3 regions of the Luteimonas campi genome follow, and region 3 is predicted to be linked to each of the others. Evidence: predicted binding sites of a transcription regulator. Region 3 holds the regulator's gene; each other region holds the start of a gene.
What was found. The regulator FliA, encoded in region 3, starts transcription of late flagellar genes. The targets are predictions, from matches to a motif close to TAAAGTTTNNCNNNCNNNGGCCGATAA.
Positions count from the first base shown of each region.

Region 1: ACQYVW_RS10375 (GGDEF domain-containing protein) is a predicted target of FliA. The motif match lies at 2,550-2,576, and genes of this name have one in related genera.
Region 2: ACQYVW_RS17215 (GGDEF domain-containing protein) is a predicted target of FliA. The motif match lies at 3,030-3,056, and genes of this name have one in related genera.

Region 1 covers NZ_JBNWEM010000003.1:104,571-110,733, reverse strand. The annotation lists gene ACQYVW_RS10395 (hypothetical protein) at 384-704, shown strand; gene ACQYVW_RS10390 (hypothetical protein) at 854-1,264, shown strand; gene ACQYVW_RS10385 (tautomerase family protein) at 1,411-1,623, shown strand; gene ACQYVW_RS10380 (BON domain-containing protein) at 1,920-2,408, shown strand; gene ACQYVW_RS10375 (GGDEF domain-containing protein) at 2,731-4,014, shown strand; gene ACQYVW_RS10370 (SCE4755 family polysaccharide monooxygenase-like protein) at 4,022-4,603, opposite strand; gene ACQYVW_RS10365 (amidohydrolase family protein) at 4,972-6,163, shown strand, end outside.
Region 2 covers NZ_JBNWEM010000009.1:19,723-25,885, forward strand. The annotation lists gene map (type I methionyl aminopeptidase) at 1-727, opposite strand, end outside; gene rpsB (30S ribosomal protein S2) at 1,148-1,939, shown strand; gene tsf (translation elongation factor Ts) at 2,066-2,944, shown strand; gene ACQYVW_RS17215 (GGDEF domain-containing protein) at 3,085-4,587, shown strand; gene pyrH (UMP kinase) at 4,739-5,461, shown strand; gene frr (ribosome recycling factor) at 5,637-6,163, shown strand, end outside.
Region 3 covers NZ_JBNWEM010000002.1:597,680-603,842, reverse strand. The annotation lists gene ACQYVW_RS07695 (flagellar motor protein) at 1-449, opposite strand, end outside; gene ACQYVW_RS07690 (chemotaxis protein CheA) at 457-2,268, opposite strand; gene ACQYVW_RS07685 (protein phosphatase CheZ) at 2,273-2,899, opposite strand; gene cheY (chemotaxis response regulator CheY) at 2,896-3,288, opposite strand; gene ACQYVW_RS07675 (RNA polymerase sigma factor FliA) at 3,330-4,088, opposite strand; gene ACQYVW_RS07670 (MinD/ParA family protein) at 4,085-4,966, opposite strand; gene flhF (flagellar biosynthesis GTPase FlhF) at 4,953-6,163, opposite strand, start outside.

The DNA.
Region 1 (6,163 bases), on a different contig from region 3:
CGGTCGTTAGCGATTGGCGGCCGGTCGATCAGGCCTAACGTCTCCTCCACGAGAACGACCGTTGTCAGATAGCACCAACGTCGCGCCAGGTCTGCCTGCGTCGCCGTTGCAGGCGGGGCCCAGGGCCATTCCTCTGAATCGCCTGATAGCATCCGGGCCGTTCAACCAACGGAAACGAGATCGTGCGAACCATGCTGGTCCCTCTGATCGCCGCAGGCGTGCTCACGCTCGCTGGCTGCGCCGGCGAGCGCTCCGCTGCCACCACGGCTGCGGCAACGGCCACCGACGCGGCAACCTCCGCCACTGCAGCCCCCGCGGATGCAGCGCCGGCCACGGGTTCCGCACCGTCGACCCGGAAGGCGGATGCAGGCGGACAGGCCTGCATGATCGCCGGCGAGTTCGAGATCCTCGGCCGCAAGATCCGCTCCCGCGATTGCCTCCAGGCCGGGGCCGACATGCCCGCCGACGAGCACCGCCAGCTCTGCGAAGGCCTGGCCGCAACCTCGGCCCGGATCGGCGAAGGCCAGGCCGGCAGCCTGGCGTACATGGCACGTTGCCCCACGCCGGCACAGGGCAGCTGCCGCGGAATTTTCGGACAGCCCGCCCTGGTGGCGTTCTACTACGAACGCACCGATGATGACCTCGCGGCGCTTCCCGCCAGCTGCGGCATGGGTGGCGGCAGCTGGGAAGAAGCGGCAGGCTGAGCGGGACCCGGGGAATACGGATGGAATCGATTGACCCGGAGTGCCGTTCGCCTGGCGCGCGCGCCGGCGGCTGAGGCGCCGCCCGGCGCTGGCGCACCGCAGCCGGCCAAGCCACCGCTCGACCTGGGGAGGTGTTCGTGCGAATCGCGATGATGCTGATGCTGCTCTGCGCGCTGTACGGCGCCTACCAGCTGTGGCCGAAGGCCGACCCTCTGGCCGAAGTCGCCACGAGCGCGAACGGTTTCGTGCCGGTCGAGAGGCCCGGCGGCGTGTCGCGCGGCTCGGTCCTGGTGCTCGCGCCACGCAACTGCCCCTCCGAGCAGGCGCAGCGCACCGAGATGCTTGTCCAGGAACTGGCCCGGCAGGGCATTCCAGTGGTCAGGAGCGACGCGTTCTCGTTCGATCTCGCGGACCCAACGGCCGAACAGATGGCCGGCGTGGACCGCGCGATCGAAGTGTTCAAGCGCGGCGCTCCCGCGGTGTTCATCAACGGCATGGCGATGTCGAACCCGACCGCCGCGCAGACGGTCGCCGAATACAGGGCGCGCCGGCCCGATTGAGCCATGTCATCGGCGATCACGCCCAAAGGTTCGCGCCGGAATCGGGGCAACCGCCTTGAGGCGGCTCGCGCCTGCCGCGGGCCCGCTCCGCCATCCGCCCCGGCTTCTGCCGAAACGTGTCGCACCCGCCCATCAGGAGCCACCGAATGCCGTACGTGAACCTGCAGATCACCAGGGGCGCCACCCGCGCGCAGAAAGCCGAACTGGTGCGGGAAATGACCGCCACCCTGGTCCGGGTGCTGCACAAGCAGCCGGAACACATCCACATCGTGATCCAGGAAATCGCGGAAGAGGACTGGGGCTATTCGGGCATGCTCACCGACGACTGGAAACGCGAGCAGGGGCGCGGCGCCGGGTGACGCGGAAAGTCTGAAGTGACCACCGAACCATGTCGGCCTGCGTTGCGCGATCCCTGCTGCAGGACCGGTCGAACTGGCCATGGATATCAGTGAGGTACGGCAGCGGGAACCTCGGCTGCAGTGGCCTCTATGGCGTCGGAGCGAGAGGCTGCTCATCCGGCGTGGATGGCCGTCCAGGCGTTCAGCTCGCGCGCCCCAGGCCGCTTAAGCCGGATTAATGCTGGCGGTCGCGCAGTCACGCGTCGTGGACAGGGGCCTGCGCACACTCCGTGCGTTCCCGCCCAAGGAGTCACCTCATGAAGATGTCCCGCATTCCCCTCGCCATTGCCCTGTCGTCCGCGCTCGCGCTCGCCGTGGGCTGCGCTGCCGATACCGATAACCAGGCTGCGGCCGATGCCGACATGGCCCCGGCCACCACGCCGGCCGACCAGGCCACCCCGCCGGCCACCGACCCGATGAACACCGATCCGATGACCGCCGATACGGCCACCACGAATCCGGCCATGGACGCGACCGCCGATGCCAGTCTGGGCGATGGCCAGGCGTCCGACCAGCCCGTCGACGATACCTGGATCACCACCAAGGTGAAGTCGTCGCTGCTGGCCGACACCGAGGTCTCCGGCCTCGACATCAACGTCGATACGCTCAACGGCGTGGTCACGCTGCGTGGCCAGGTCGAGAGCCAGGCCCAGGTCGATGCCGCGACGCGCATCGCGCGCGACATCAAGGGCGTGACCAATGTCGACACCAGCGGCCTGACGGTGGGTGGCGCCGCCACCGAGTAAGCCCCGAGGCAATGCCGGAAGAACGGAAAGGCGGGCTTCGGTCCGCCTTTCTTCGTCTAGGCCCTGTCCGCGGGCGCGGTGCCCGCGCTGCGGCAGGCGGCGCCGCGGGATGGACCCGCTCCGGGAACAGGCGGCCGGCGCTCAAGTTTGCGGCGGCGCGGCCGTTGCCTTCTCAGGCCCTCGGGGCCGGACGGGCGTTCGACACGATGCGGCCGTGCGGCCGGCCGCTCGCCGCAAGGATGCTTCCCCCATCGCTGCGCCAGGCCACCGCCGGTGCGCAGCTGCCCCTCCCGCATCCGCTGCTGCCTGGCTTCGAACGCTGATGATCGCCACCCTCCTCGTCGGCATGCTCTGCGTCTACCTGCTGAGCTTCACCGTGATGTTCCTGCTCATCAGCCGGCGCCTGGGCGGCGAGAAGATGGGGACGGATGCATTCGCGGTGGGCAACCTCGCGCTGGGTTCGGCCTACGTGCTGCAGCTGCTGGAAGGCCCGCCGGGATGGAGCGCGATGAGCGTGGTCAACCACTCGCTCACGCTGTGCGCGCTGCTGGCCTATGCCGTGGGCGGTGCGCGCTTCTTCGGTCGCCGGCCGCCGTTGCTGATCCCGCTGGTGCTGCTGGGCTTCGGCTATGCGGCCGCGCAGGCCGTGGTCGAGGCGGTCTGGGGCACGGTTGCGCGCTATGCGCTGCTCTCGGCGGTATGCGCGCTGTGCTTCGCGGTCATGGTCGGTGCGCTGCTGGTGGGCCTGCGCACCTTCGCCCGCGATCTTCGTGGCGAGGTCGTGGTGTTCGTCCTGCTGATCGGCGGCATCTGCGTGCTGAACGTCGCCAAGCTGGTCAAGCTGCTGTCGGGTGGCCTGGCGGCATTGAGCATGGATGGCCAGTTCCAGATGGTCTTCTACGTGTACATGTGCTCGCTGGCGACCATCATCCCGCCGTCCATCGTATGGCTGGTGCTGCGCCGGCTGACCGACACGCTCCGCAGCGTGGCCGCGCGCGACCCGCTGACGCAGCTGCTCAACCGGCGCGGCCTCACCGAGGCTTTGAACCTGCACTTCCGGCGCAGCAGCGCCGGCGCGCGCCTGTTAGTGATCGACGTGGACCATTTCAAGCGCATCAACGACCGGTACGGCCATCAGGCCGGGGACGCGGCGCTGTGCGCCGTGGCCGATGTGCTGCGGGCGGCAGTCCGCGAGGACGACCTGGTCTGCCGGATGGGCGGCGAGGAGTTCGCGGCGGTCTGCCTGGGGGCCGACGACCGGACCGCCTGGCAGGTGGCCGAGCGCATCCGCTGCGCCATCGCCTCGACGGTGATGCTGCAGGCGCCGGGCCGCGACGGACTGCGCTGCACCGTCACCGTGGGCATCTCGGGGCGCTTCACCGACGAGGCCTCGCTGGCGCGGGCGATGCAGGCGGCGGACGCGGCGCTCTATCGCGGCAAGTCCGCCGGGCGCAACCGGGTGGAGTGGGCGAGGCAGGCAGCCGATGCGCCCTGCCCTCCGGAACACGGACGGGCCAGCTGGCCGGTCGCGCATCCGGAGCGACCTTTGGGCGGCATCGGTGCGGATGTCGTGACGCGGCCCGTGCCCGGCCTGCTCAGCCTGTGAGGCGCGGCTAGCTGTCCCGCCGCAGCCGCAGGTCGATGCACTGGTAGTACAGGTCGTCGGCGTCCTCGGCCGAGGGGTCGTAAGGCGCCTTGTCGAGTTCGGTCATGGCCTGGATGATCTGCAGGGTGCAGTTCTCGCATTCCACGTCGGGCAGTTTGACCTCGACTGAATAGCGCTTGCCGTCCGGTCGATCGTCGTGCCGGCCGAAGTCGTCGATCAGCACGGTCTTGTTGTTGTAGAAGTCGCCCGTGCCGCAGTTGGGCTCGCCCACCCTGCAGGTGCGTCCTGCCGGATTGATGCTGGCGGGATCGCGGAAGTCGTCGTCGCCGTCGTTGTCGAAGGCGATGCGGTAGTAGCCCGGATGCCCGACGTACTCGGTCCAGGCCAGTTCGATGGTCTCGCCGGGCGCGTAGGTGTAGACATTCGTGCCGCGCTCGCCCTCGGGGCGTCCGCAGGGCGCGCTCTTGATCTCGCCGGGCCCGTAGCGCGACTTGTGGGTCTCGCTCATGTCCACGCTGAAGTGGGCGGGGACGCTGCTGGCGCACAGGCCGAGCACGACCAGCAGGCAGGCGGACACCCGGAGGCGCATGGCAGGAATCCTTCGGCGGAAGAGACCCGGACATTACACAATTTCGCCGCGCCCGAGCGCCCGGTGAGGTCGTGTCCTGCAAGGCAAGCGCCCAGGAAAAGTATCAGCTGCAATCGAAACGGTCGTGCTCCCACTCGCCATGCAGCTGCACGGGCAGCGATGGGTGCCGCCGTCGCGTGGCGGTCTTGGGCCGACGCTTCGCCAGCGTGGTCGCGCCGGTATCGAACACCGATGCCGACCGCGGGATGGCGCTTGGGACGCTGTACTGATCGCCGGATCCGGCAAACGGGCTCCAGACCATGCATCGCCATCGCCCGATGCCGCACGCGGCCCTAGAATGCGCGCCCACCTTCCCACCGGATCTCCGCATGCGTTCTGTCCTGCCCCGGGCGTTCGCCGCGCCCCTGCTGCTGGCTGCCGCGCTGGCGCTGTGCAGTACTGCCCTCGCGGCCGCGCCATCGCCGACGCCATCCAGCGCCCTGCTGCTGGGCCGGCTGTTCGACGCCCGCAGCGGCCAGGTGGTGCCGGAGGGCGTGGTGGTGGTGGCGGACGGGCGCATCCGCTGCGCGGGCCCGGTCGATGACTGCAAGTGGGGCCGCGACGCGGCCGTGCACGATTACGGCCGGGCGATGCTGCTGCCGGGACTGATCGACCTGCACGTGCATGCGCGCCCGCACTACATCGGCGCGTTCGTCCCGGCGGGCGTGACCACGGTGCGCGATGCCAACAACACGCTGGCCATGCTGGCCGCGCTTCGGCACAGCGCCGGCGCGCCGCGCATCGTCGCCAGCGGCCCGGCGCTCGATGGCCCGGCCAGCGTGCTGGGCGATGCGCCATCGCCACTGGGCAGCGGGCCGCTGGAGGAACTCATGCCGATCACGGTCGCCGGGGCGGACGACGCCGCCGCCGCAGTGCGTGCGCTCGCCCAGGGCGGCGCGCAGTGGATCAAGCTCTACGACCAGCTGCCGCCCGCGGCGATGGACGCAGCCGTACGCAGCGCGCGCGACGCCGGCCTGCCGGTGATGGCGGACCTGGGCCTGATGCTCACCCGCGGCCTGGACGGCGCGCAGCTGGATGCGCTGCAGGCCGCGCGCGCCGGCGTGTCCACGCTGGAGCACCTGTCGGGCGCGGCCCTGGCCTATCGCCGGCTGGGCGGCGACCCGCTGGCCGCGACGCTGGACGAGGCCCTGCTCGACCGGCTGGCCGGCGAGATCGCAGACAGCGGCATGGCGGTGGTGCCCACCGTCGGCAACTTCCGCCAGTTCGACGCGCCCGGCAGCCTGGCCATCGACGACCTGCCCGGTGCGGCGCGCATGCGCAGCCACTTCGAGGGCTACTGGGATTACCTGGCCAGTGGACTGTCGAGCGAGCGCAATGCGGCGCGCAGCGCGGCCGACCTGCGCCTGGCCGGAGCGCTGCTGCCGCGCCTGGTCGCGGCGGGGGTCGCGGTGGGGGCAGGCTCCGACCTGCCCGCCGCGCCGTGGATGCTGCCCGGCCCCGCCCTGCACCAGGAGCTGCTGGCGCTGGTGGAGGCTGGGCTCAGCCCGGTCCAGGCCCTGC
Region 2 (6,163 bases), on a different contig from region 3:
CGGCGGTCACCACCACGGTGTGTTCCCACTGCGCCGAGAGCTTGCGGTCCTTGGTGACCACGGTCCAGCCGTCGGGCAGCAGGCGGGTGAAGCGCGTGCCCTCGTTGATCATCGGCTCGATGGTGAAGGTCATCCCGGGCTGCAGGACAACCCCCTCACCCGGCCGGCCGTAGTGCAGGATCTGCGGGTCCTCGTGGTAGACCTTGCCGATGCCGTGTCCGCAGTACTCGCGCACCACGCTGAAACGCTGGCCCTCGGCGAACTCCTGGATGGCATGCCCGATATCGCCCAGGGTGGCGCCCGGGCGCACCACGCGGATGCCGCGGAACAGCGCCTCGCGGGTGGTCTCCACCAGCCGCCGCGCCATCACCGACGGCGTGCCGACGTAGTACATCCGGCTGGTGTCGCCATGCCAGCCGTCCTTGATGACGGTGACGTCGATATTGATGATGTCCCCGTCCTTCAGCACCTTGGCCTCGTTGGGGATGCCGTGGCAGATGACGTTGTTGGCCGAGATGCAGGTGGTCTTGGGATAGCCCTTGTAGCCGAGGTTGGCCGGCGTGGCCTTCTGCACGTTGACGATGTGGTCGTGACAGATGCGGTCGAGCTCGTCGGTGCTGACGCCGGGCTTCACATGGGGCGCGACGACCTGCAGCACCTCGGCCGCCAGGCGCCCGGCCACGCGCATCTTCTCGATCTCGTCGGGAGTCTTGAGGGAGATGGTCATGCGGGCATTATCGCCGAGCCCGCGCCGCTCTGCCGGCCCGGTGCTCCACGGACCTCGCAAGGCGCCGTCGGCGAGGCCCGGATCCCGGCGGACGCCGAGCCGGCCCGGGCAGCCCGGCACGGCCCACCGTAGCGCCCCGCCGCCGGTTTGCCTGGGACGCCGCCGCGAGCTATCATTCCGCGGCTGTGCCTGGCCCTGCCGCCAGCCAGCCGCCCACGCCGGGCGTGGCGTCCCCCAAGACGCAGGCGAATACACACCTGCCGCAGACACCCGTGCCGGGGTGTCCCGCTCCGCGAGGACCGGGATCTGGCCACGGAGGCGGCAGGGAGGCCCAACCCCGGAACCACGCGGCCCGCCTAGCGGGCGCGCACCGCCCATCACAGACCCGGGCGGCGGTTCCCCTGTCAGGAGTGTCCTGCAATGCCCCAGATCACCATGCGCCAGATGCTGGAAGCCGGCGTCCATTTCGGCCACCAGACGCGCTACTGGAACCCCAAGATGGCGCCGTACATCTTCGGCGCCCGCGGCAAGATCCACATCATCAACCTCGAGAAGACGGTTCCGCTGTTCAACGACGCGATGAACTTCATCTCGGGCATCGCCCAGAAGCGCGGCATCGTGCTGTTCGTCGGCACCAAGCGCAGCGCGCGCGAGGCGGTGAAGGAAGAGGCCGAGCGTTGCGGCATGCCCTACATGACCCAGCGCTGGCTGGGCGGCACGCTGACCAACTTCCGCACCGTCAAGCAGTCGGTGGCGCGCCTGAAGGAACTGGAAGCGGCCGAGACCGATGGCACCTTCGAAAAGCTGGTCAAGCACGAAGTGCTGGGCCTGCGCCGCGAGCGCGAGAAGCTGCTGGCCTCGCTGGGGGGCCTCAAGGACCTCAACCGCCTGCCCGACGCGCTGTTCGTGATCGACATCGGCCATGAGGACATCGCGGTCAAGGAAGCCAAGAAGCTCGGCATCCCGGTGATCGCGGTGGTCGACACCAATTACGACCCGGCCCTGGTCGACTACGCCATCCCCGGCAACGACGACGCCATCCGCGCCGTGCAGCTGTACGCCCGCGCCGCGGCCGATGCCGTGCTCGAGGGCAAGGCCTCCGCCCCGAACGCCGCCAGCGTGCGCGAAGAGGACTTCAGCGAGTCCGAAGGCAAGCCCGCCCGCCGCGCCCCGGCGAAGAAGGACGCCGGCGAAGCCGCCGCGACCGAGTAATCGCGTCGCAACGCGACCGCGGCAGGCTGCCGCGGTTGCGTTCCCGGGCCTGCGGCCCCATCCAATGCCGCATTGAATCCCACGGCGGGCTGCGCCCCGCCCGTCTTTCTTCGAATCGAGGTCCCCATGGAAATCACCGCATCCCTGGTCAAGGAACTGCGCGAGCGCACCGGCGCCGGCATGATGGAGTGCAAGAAGGCGCTCACCGAACACAACGGCGACGTCGATGCCGCGGCCGAGGGCCTGCGCAAGTCCGGCCTGGCCAAGGCCGACAAGAAGGCCAGCCGCGTCGCGGCCGAAGGCCGGATCGTCAGCGCCCAGGATGGCGGCAAGGCCGTGCTGGTCGAGATCAATTCCGAGACCGACTTCGTCGCCAACGACGACAACTTCAAGGGCTTCGCCGAGGCCGTGGCCCAGGCCGCCCTGGCCGCCGGCGCCAGCGATGCCGAGGCCCTCAAGTCCGCGAAGCTGGGCTCGGGCGAGACCGTCGAGGAAGCCCGCGCCGCCGTCATCGCCAAGGTCGGCGAGAACGTGCAGGTGCGCCGCGTCGCGGCGATCGACAGCGCCAATACCGTCGCGGCCTACGTGCACGGCGGCAAGATCGGCGTGCTGGTCGAACTCAAGGGCGGCGACGCCGAGCTGGCCCGTGGCCTGGCGATGCATGTCGCGGCGATGAACCCGCCGCACAACAAGCAGAGCGACGTGCCGGCCGAATTCGTGGCCAAGGAAAAGGAAATCGAACTGGCCAAGATGTCCGAGAAGGACCGCTCGAAGCCGGCCGAGATCCTGGAGAAGATCATCGGCGGCAAGATCGCCAAGATCGTCAACGAGGTCAGCCTGTACGGCCAGCCCTACGTGCTCGACACCGACAAGACCGTCGAGGCCGTGCTCAAGGCCGCCGGCGCGGAAGTCGTCGGCTTCCAGCGCCTGGCCGTCGGCGAGGGCATCGAGAAGGTGGTCGAGGACTACGCGGCCGAAGTGATGAAGCAGGCCGGCCTGGCCTGAGGCCGGGGCGACACGCGATACCGGAAGAAGCCGCGGGAAACCGCGGCTTCTTCCGTTTCGGCCTCGCGGCACCGCCGGTTTGGGCTAAGGTATCGGCCGCCCGCGCCGATATCCGTCCCGGGTACTCCTGGCCAGGCCGCATGCATCCCGAACTCGAAGCCGCGCTGAGCCACTGCCGCACCCTGCCCTCGCCGCCCGCGATCGCGCTGCGCATCATCGACCTGGCGCAGCAGCCGGATGCCGACCTGGACGCCACGGCCCGGATCATCGCCCAGGACAGCGCATTGAGCGCGCGCATGCTGCGCATCGCCAATTCGCCGCTCTACGCCAACCGCCGGCAGGTTGCCACCCTCGGCCAGGCACTGACCCTGCTCGGCCTCAACGCCACCTTGAGCCTGGCCCTGGGGCTGTCGCTGAGTCGCAGCATGCGCAGCACGCAGCCGGGCGACGAGCAGGCGCTGCTCTGGCGGCGCAGCGCGCTCGCCGCCATGGCGGCGCGGCTGCTGGGCGAGGAGCTGGGCGTGACCCGGCCGGAAGAGCTGATGCTGGCCGGCCTGCTGCAGGACATCGGCGCGCTGGCCCTGCTGCAGGTGCGGCCGGAGCTCTACCGGGAGCTGCTGCGCGCCGCCGCGGATCCGGGCGACAGGCTGCGGCGCGAACGCGAAGCGCTGGGCAGCGACCACGCCGAGATCGGCGCCTGGATCGCCGCCCGCTGGAACCTCCCGGCCTATCTGCAGCAGGCCATCGGCGCCAGCGAGTCCGTTGCCGCTGGCGACAGCCGCTTCCACGACTGCGTCGCCGCCTCCGGACTGCTCGCCGACCTGTGGCTGGCCGATGGCGACGACAGCGCCCACGACGCACGCCGGCGCGCGCTGGCGGCCACCCGCGAGCGCCTGGGCCTCGACCTGGCCCGGTTCGACCTCCTGGTCACCCGCATGGCCGATGCGCTACCGGACATCGCATCGCTGTTCGACGTCCACATCGTGCAGCCGGAGCATCTGGACGCGATCGTCGAGCACGCACGCGAGCTCCTGCTCCTGCGCAACCTGCAGCAGCTGCAGGACGCCATGCAGGCGCGCAGCGAGGCGGACGGCGCGGCCGAACGCGTGAGGCAGCTGGAGGAGCTGGCGCTGCGCGACCCGCTGACCGGCATGTACAACCGGCTGCAGCTGGAGAACGTGCTGGAACGGGAGTTCGAGGCCTCGGTCCGGCTCGGCCAGCCCCTGACCCTGGCGTTCATCGACCTGGACGATTTCAAGCGGGTCAACGACCGCCACGGCCACCTCGTCGGCGACCAGGTGCTGAGCGAGTTCGCCCGGATGCTGTCGCGCCGGTTGCGCAGCGCCGACCTGATCGCGCGCTACGGCGGCGAGGAGTTCCTGGTGGTGCTGGGCAACTCCGGCATCGATGCCGCGTCCGCGGTGATCCGGCGCATCCTCGAGGAAGTCGCGCGGACGCCGATGGCGATCGTCGAGAGCATCCCGCTGTACGTGACCTTCTCTGCCGGGCTGGCCACCCACGGCGAGCACGAGCGCTTCGGCAACGCGCGCGAACTGCTGAACGCGGCCGACCAGGCCCTGTACGGAGCCAAGCGCCAGGGTCGCAACCGGGTCGCGCCCCACGGCGCCGACCCCGGGGCCTGATCCGCGGCAGCGACGCTACGGGCGCGCGCCCCCGTGCCACGGCTGGACCGACCTGGCCGCCCGCCAGCACGCCATCGCCTGCACGGATCCTTCGCCTGTACCTGTGATCCGCTAGAATCCCCGCGTTTGCCCGCCTCCCCCCGAGATCCCCATGTCGCAACTCGCCTATCGCCGCATCCTGCTCAAACTTTCCGGCGAGGCGCTGATGGGCGACGAGGATTACGGCATCGACCCGAAGGTGATCGGCCGCCTGGCGCGCGAGATCATCGAAGCCCAGCAGGCCGGGGCCGAGGTCGGCGTGGTGATCGGTGGCGGCAACATCTTCCGTGGCGCCGGCCTGGCCGCCGGCGGCATGGACCGGGTGACCGGCGACCAGATGGGCATGCTCGCCACGGTGATCAACGCGCTGGCCATGCAGGATGCGCTGGAAAAGCTCGGCGGCAAGGTCCGGGTGATGAGCGCGATCAAGATCAACGACGTCTGCGAGGACTACATCCGCCGGCGCGCCATCCGCCACCTGGAAAAGGGCCGGATCGCGATCTTCGCCGCCGGCACCGGCAACCCCTTCTTCACCACCGACTCGGGCGCGGCCCTGCGCGCGATCGAGATCGGCGCGGACCTGCTGCTCAAGGCCACCAAGGTGGACGGCGTCTACGACCGCGACCCGAAGAAGCACGCCGACGCGGTGCGCTACGACAGCCTGAGCTACGACGAGGTGCTCTCGCGCGATCTGCAGGTGATGGACACCGCCGCCTTCGCGCTGTGCCGCGACAGCGACCTGCCGCTGCGGATCTTCGATATGTCCCAGCCCGGCATGCTGCTGCGCATCCTCAAGGGCGAGCCGATCGGCACCCTGGTCCGCGGCCGCCGCTGACGCGGCCCCCGGCCCGCCGGAGCTCCGGGGGCGCCGGTTGCGGGGCGGCACGGTCCGCCGCCGGACTCTGGCCGCGCGCGCAGTCCCCCCGGCCGCCGGGCGTCCAGCGGCCCTGCGGACCCCACACCGCCTATAATCCGCGGTCTAGCCTCAAGCAGACCAACCGGAGCCGGTGATGCTCAATGAAATCAAGAAGGACGCCCAGACCCGCATGGCCAAGAGCATCGAGTCTCTGCGCCACAGCCTGGTGAAGGTGCGCACCGGACGGGCCTCGACCGGCCTGGTCGACAGCATCCGGGTCAGCGCCTACGGCAGCGACGTGCCGCTGTCGCAGGTGGCGGCGGTGTCGGTGTCCGACTCGCGCTCGCTGGTCATCCAGCCCTGGGACAAGGCCATGGTGGGCGCGGTCGAGAAGGCCATCCTCGCCTCCGACCTGGGACTGACCCCGAACACCGCCGGCACCACCATCCGGCTCAACCTGCCCGCGCTCACCGAGGAACGCCGCCGCGACCTGACCAAGGTCGTCCATTCCGAGGGTGAGGACGCCAAGGTCGCGATCCGCAACATCCGCCGCGACGCCAACCAGCAGGTCAAGGAATTGCTGAAGGACAAGTCGGTCACCGAGGACGACGTGCGCCGCAGCGAAGAAGAGATCCAGAAGATCACCGACAAGGCGATCAAGGACGTCGACGAGGTGGTCAA
Region 3 (6,163 bases):
CCCATGCCCTCGAACACCTTGGCCGCGGCCAGGTCGCGCGCGCTCTGCCCGTGCAGCTCGATCTCCAGCATCTGCCGGATCGACTCGGGCTCGACGCCGTCGACCACCATCTGCAGGCCCTTGCCCAGGAACGGATCGGACTGCTGCGCCACCTGCGCCTCCAGGCCGAGCAGGCCCTGCTTGCGCGCGGTGGTGGACCATTCGACGATCTGCGCGATCACCGCGGCGTGGTCGTGCGCCGGCGGCTTGAACACCCAGGCGATCATCTTCATCGCGCGCAGGAAGGTGGGCAGCGAGGTCTGCAGCAGGATCGCGGCGATGGTGCCGACGATCACGATCAGGAACGCGGCCGGCGACCACAGGCCCGCCAGCCCGGCGCCCTTGAGGATGCTGCCGCCGATCAATGCGACCAGCGCGAGCACGGTGCCGATGACACTGAGTCTGTCCATGGGCTGTTTAACGGTCCTTGCCGGGGTTACTTGAACGGGGGCCCGATGCGCGCGGGGTGCCGCTGCCGAGCAGCGCATCCACGTCCAGGATCAGGGCCATGCGGCCGTCGCCGATCAGGCTGGCGCCGGCATAGCCGGGCAGGCCGCGCAGGGTGGGCGGCAGCGCCTTGATCACCACCTCCTCGCGGCCGCGCACGCGATCCACGGCCAGGCAGTAGCGCGCCTCGCCCGACTGCAGCACCACGCAGGTCGAGTCGGGCAGGGGCGCCGGCGCCATGCCCAGCCACTCGCGCAGGCCCAGCAGCGGCAGCGGCTGCTGGCGCAGGTCGAGCACGCGCTGGCCGTCGATCCACAGCGCCCTGCCCGGATCGTGCGACAGCACTTCGACCACGCGTACCAGCGGCAGCGCGTAGACATCGCCGCCCACTTCCACCAGCAGGGTCGGCAGGATCGCCAGGGTCAGCGGCACGCGGATCGCGAAGCGCGAGCCGGCGCCGACCTCGGAATGGATCTGCACGGTGCCCGACAGCTCGCGGATGCGCGACTGCACCACGTCCATGCCCACGCCACGGCCGGACAGGTCGCTGACCGCATCGCGGGTGGAGAAGCCGGGCAGGAACAGCAGCTGCAGGCATTCGTCGCTGGACAGGCGCGCGGCCGCGTCGTCGTCGATCAGGCCCTTCTCCACCGCTTTGCGCCGGATCCGGTCGGGGTCGATGCCGGCACCGTCGTCGCGCACCTCGATGGCGACATGGTCGCCTTCCTGCTGCGCGCTGATCCGCACCACGCCCAGCTCGGGCTTGCCGGCGCGGCGCCGCGCCGCCGGGCTCTCGATGCCGTGGTCGATGGCGTTGCGGACCAGATGCACCAGCGGATCGGCCAGCGCCTCCACCAGGTTGCGGTCGAGTTCGGTGTCGGCACCGGACACGTCCAGCTGCACCTGCTTGTCGAGCTGGCGGGCGACATCCCGGGCCAGCTTCGGGAAGCGCGCGAACACGCGGCCCACCGGCTGCATGCGCGCGGTCATCACCGCGCCCTGCAGGCGCGAGGTGGCGACGTCGAGCGCGGCCACGGCGCGGTCGAGGTCGTCGTCGCGCAGGCGCGGGCGCAGGGTCTTGAGACGGTTGCGCGCCAGCACCAGCTCGCCGACCAGGTTGACCATGGCGTCGAGGCGGCGCACGTCCACGCGCACGGTCACATCGGTCGGCTCGGCCTGCGCGGCCGCGGCGGGGCGCGACGGCGCCGCGGGGCGCGGTGCGGGCGCAGGCGCTGCCGGTGGCGGCGCCACGGGGGCGGGCGCCGGCTGTTCGCCGGGCACGCCGCCAGCGCCGTGCAGGCTGTCGAGCAGGGCTTCGAAATCGAGATCGTCGAGCGAGTCGCTGTCGCCCGCTGCGGGCGCGACGATGTCCGCCACCGGCGCGGCCGTCGCGGGCGTCGTCGCAGCGCCCGCGCGCAGGGCGGCGAGCAGGGCTTCGGGCGCGGGTTCGGGTTCGACCCCGCCGGAGATGCAGTGGAGCATGTCGACCAGCAGGTCGATGCCCTGCTGCACGCCGTCGAAGGCAGCCGCGTCGAGCGGCGCGCTGCCGTCGCGGGCGGCGTTGAGGCGGTCCTCGACCGCGTGGCATACCGCCACCATGGTGGTGAAGTCGAGGAAGCCGGCGCCGCCCTTGATGGTGTGGAAGCCGCGGAACACCGCGTTCAGGCATTCGCGATCGGCGGGCGCGCGCTCGAGCGCGACCATCTGCTCGCCGAGCTGGTCGAGGATCTCGCCGACCTCGACCAGGAAGTCGGCGCAGATATCGGAGACGGCCGACGACATCGCGCTACAGCCCCAGCGACGAGAGCAGGCTGTTGGCGTCGTCCTGGCTCGCGGCCGGCGCATCCAGGCCCTGGATCGAGGGGCCGTGGCCTTGGCTGGACAGCTGCAGCGGGCGCGCATCGCCCGGGGCATATGCGCCCAGGCCCGCGTCCACGGTGCGGACCAGTTCGACCACGCGGCGGATGATCTGGCCGGTGAGGTCCTGGTAGCCCTGGGCGGCAGTCATCTCCGACAGCCGGCTGCGGATGCCGGCCAGGGTCGCGGCGTGCGCCTCGGCGTCGGCGCCCGGCAGGGTCGCCAGCAGGCCGGCGCATTCCTGGATCAGGTCCAGGGTGTGGTGGCTGGCGTCCTCGCTGACCTTGACCACGTGCTCCAGGCGCAGGCAGGCCTCGGCCAGCGAACCGCCGCCGCTGCCGGTGCCCAGCGCCTGCTCCAGCTCGCGCGCAAGCTTGACCAGGCCCAGCACCAGCGGCTGGCTGCGCCACTGGATCAACGCGTCCACGGCGCTGCGCCAGGCTGCGTCGTCCTGCTGCTCCAGCGCGGCCAGCGCGGCGTGCAGGCAGTCGATCAGGGCCGCGCGTTCGTCGCCCAGGCCGGCGCCCGGCGCGGTGGCGGCGGGCGCCGCGGTCATGCGGTCGCCCCGAGGCGTTCGAACACCTTGCCCAGCTTGTCGCCCAGCGTGGCCGCGGTGAAAGGCTTGATCACGTAGCCGTTCACGCCCGCCTGCGCGGCTTCGATGATCTGTTCGCGCTTGGCTTCGGCGGTCACCATCAGCACCGGGGTCCTGGCCAGCGCGGCATCGGCGCGGATCGCCTTGAGCAGGTCGATGCCGGGCATGCCGGGCATGTTCCAGTCGGTGATCACCAGGTCGAAGGGGCCCTTGCGCAGCTCCACCAGGGCGGTGGTGCCGTCGTCGGCCTCGGTGGTGTTGAAGAATCCAAGATCGTTGAGCAGGTTCTTGACGATGCGACGCATGGTCGAGAAGTCGTCGACGATCAGGATGCGGATGTTCTTGTCCATGCGGACCTCTTGGTTGCGTGCGGGGGCCGCACCGGTTGTGCTCAGGGCAGGTAGTCGTCGTCGTCGCCGTCGCGGCGCCAGTCGGCCAGCCGCGCGCGCAGGCGCACCGCGGCCTGGCCGTGGATCTGGCAGGCGCGCGATTCGCTCACGCCCAGCACCGCGCCGATCTCGCGCAGGTTCAGTTCCTGCTCGTAGTACAGCGACAGCACCAGGCGCTCGCGTTCGGGCAGGGCGTCGATGGCCTCCGCCAGCGCGTCGCGGAACGCGACCTGCTCGAACTCGCGCGCGGGGCTGGCGTTGCCGTCGCTGGCCAGGCGCGGTTCGCCGTCGTGCTCGTCCATGTGCGCGTCCAGGCTCACCAGCTGGCCGCGCGCGGCGTTCTCGACCATCGCGTAGTACTCGTCCAGCGGCACCTCCATCGCCGCGGCCACCTGCTGCGCGGTGGCGGCCTGGCCGGTGCGCTGCTCGACTTCGCGGGTGGCGGCGACGATGTCGCGGTAGCGCCGGTGCACCGAGCGCGGCACCCAGTCGCCGCGGCGGATCTCGTCGATCATGGCGCCGCGGATGCGGATCGAGGCGTAGGTCTCGAAGGCCGCGCCCTGGTCGGACTGGAAATTGTGCGCGGCGTCGATCAGGCCGAGCATGCCGGCCTGGATCAGGTCGTCGATCTCGACGCTGGCCGGCAGGCGCGCGGCCAGGTGGTGGGCGATGCGGCGCACCAGCTCGCCGTGCTTCTCCACGACCTCGGCGGTGGAGCCTTGCTGGTTGGCGCGGTAGCGCGCGGTCGCCAGCGCGTTCATGCGGCCGCCCCCCGCGCGGCGGCGGCCGGGGCCGACACCAGGCGCTCGAGGAAGAATTCGACATGGCCGCGCGCGCCGGGCGGCGACTGCCACTGGCGCGAACGGCGGGCGATGTCGCGGAACGCGATCGCCGAGGGCGAGGACGGGAACGCGTCGACCACCGCTTCCTGGCGCTGCACCGCGCGGCGCAGCCACTCGTCGCGAGGGATCGCGCCGAGGTAGTTGAGGGTGACGTCGAGGAAGCGGGCGCTGACCCGCTGCAGCTTCTCGAACAGCTGGCGGCCTTCGCCCGGATCCTGCACCTGGTTGGCCAGCACCTGCACCCGGCTCACGCCGCGGTCGCGGCTGAGCACCTTGATCAGGGCATAGGCGTCCGTGACCGACGCCGGCTCGTCGCAGACCACCACGATCACGTCCTGCGCGGCCTGGCAGAAAGTGAGCACGCCATCGGCGATGCCGGCGGCGTTGTCCACCACCATCGCGTCGAGGTCCAGGTCGAGCTGCGAGAACGCGTGCACCAGGCCCACGTGCTGGGCCGGGCTGAGCTCGGTCATGTGGCGCTTGCCCGAGGCCGCCGGCACCACCAGCAGGCCGCTGGCGGCCTCGATCACGGTGTCGCGCAGCTCGCAGCGGTCGGCGAACACGTCGGCCAGGGTGTGGCGCGGGGTCAGGCCGAGCATCACGTCGACGTTGGCCAGGCCCAGGTCGGTGTCCAGCAGCAGGGTGCGCTGGCCGGCGTTGACCAGGGCGGTGGCCAGGTTGACCGAGACCGAGGTCTTGCCGACGCCGCCCTTGCCGCTGGCGACGGCGATCACACGGACCGGGCCGGGGGCCTTGTCTGCGGCGGAAACGGGCGCGATGGGGTCAGGCAACTGCATGGTGGTCCTCGGTGGCGAGGGGGTTATCGGCAGCACGGCGGGATTTCTCCAGTGACTGGACGAGGCGGGTCGCGTCGGCGGCGTCGAGGTCGGACGGCACCTCCTGGCCTTGCGTCGTATAGGCAAGTCCCAGGCCATGGCGGGCCAGGACCGAGAGCGCCGAACCCGGGCGGCCGGCCTCGTCGAGCTTGGTCAGCACCACGCCCTCGGGCTTGGCCGGGCGATAGCGGCGGACCACCTCGTCGAGGTCGTGCGGATGGGCGTTGGCCGGCAGCACCAGCAGGCTGCGCACGCGCCTGGCCGCGCGCAGCCACAGGATCTGGCTGAACACCGAGCGGTCGCGCACCGCGTGGCCGGCGGTGTCGACCAGCACCAGCGGGTAGTCGACCAGCTGCGCCAGGGTGTCCTGCAGCCGCTCCGGCCCTTCGGCCTCGCAGACGGTGATGCCGAGCCGGCGGCCATAGGCCTGCAACTGCTCGCGGGCGCCGGGACGCTGGCAGTCGGTGGTCACCAGGGCTACGTCGCGGGCGCGGTGGCGGGCGGCGAAGCGCGCGGCCAGCTTGGCCGCCGTGGTGGTTTTGCCGGCGCCGGTGGGGCCGACCAGCGCGATCACGCCGCCGTCTTCCAGCGGCTCGCTGTGCAGCACGCCGAGCAGGCCGGCCAGCTCGGCCAGCATCGGCGCGCGGATCCGGTCGGCCGGCAGGCGCGGGTCGATGCGTTCGGCCACGGCCTGGGCCAGCGACTCGTCGCAACCGTAGGCCGCGAGCGCGTCGAGCACCGCGGCGCGCGCAGGCGAGCCGCGCAGGCGCTCGAGCGAGAGCTGCTCCATCTGGGTTTCCATCAGCTGGCGCATCCGCGCCATCTCCTCGCGCATCGCGACGATGGCGGGATCGGCCTCCGGCGTGGCCACCACTTGCAGCGTGCGTGGCGCCGGCGGCGACGGGATCGCCGCGGCCTCGGCCGTCGCGGCGCTGGCGGCAGCCGCATCGGCCGGCGAGGGCATCCACTCGGGACGCTCGGGAACGAAGCTGGCGGCCACAGGCGGCACGACCGGCGCGGCCGGCGCGGCGGTCGCGTCCTCGGCGCCGGGCCGCTGCGGCATCGGGATGTTGTCGGGCAGCAGCGGCACGAAGTCCTCGGCGTCGCCGCCCACCATGGCGGGGCGCGCTTCGCCCGCGGCCGGCGCCCGGCGCGGCG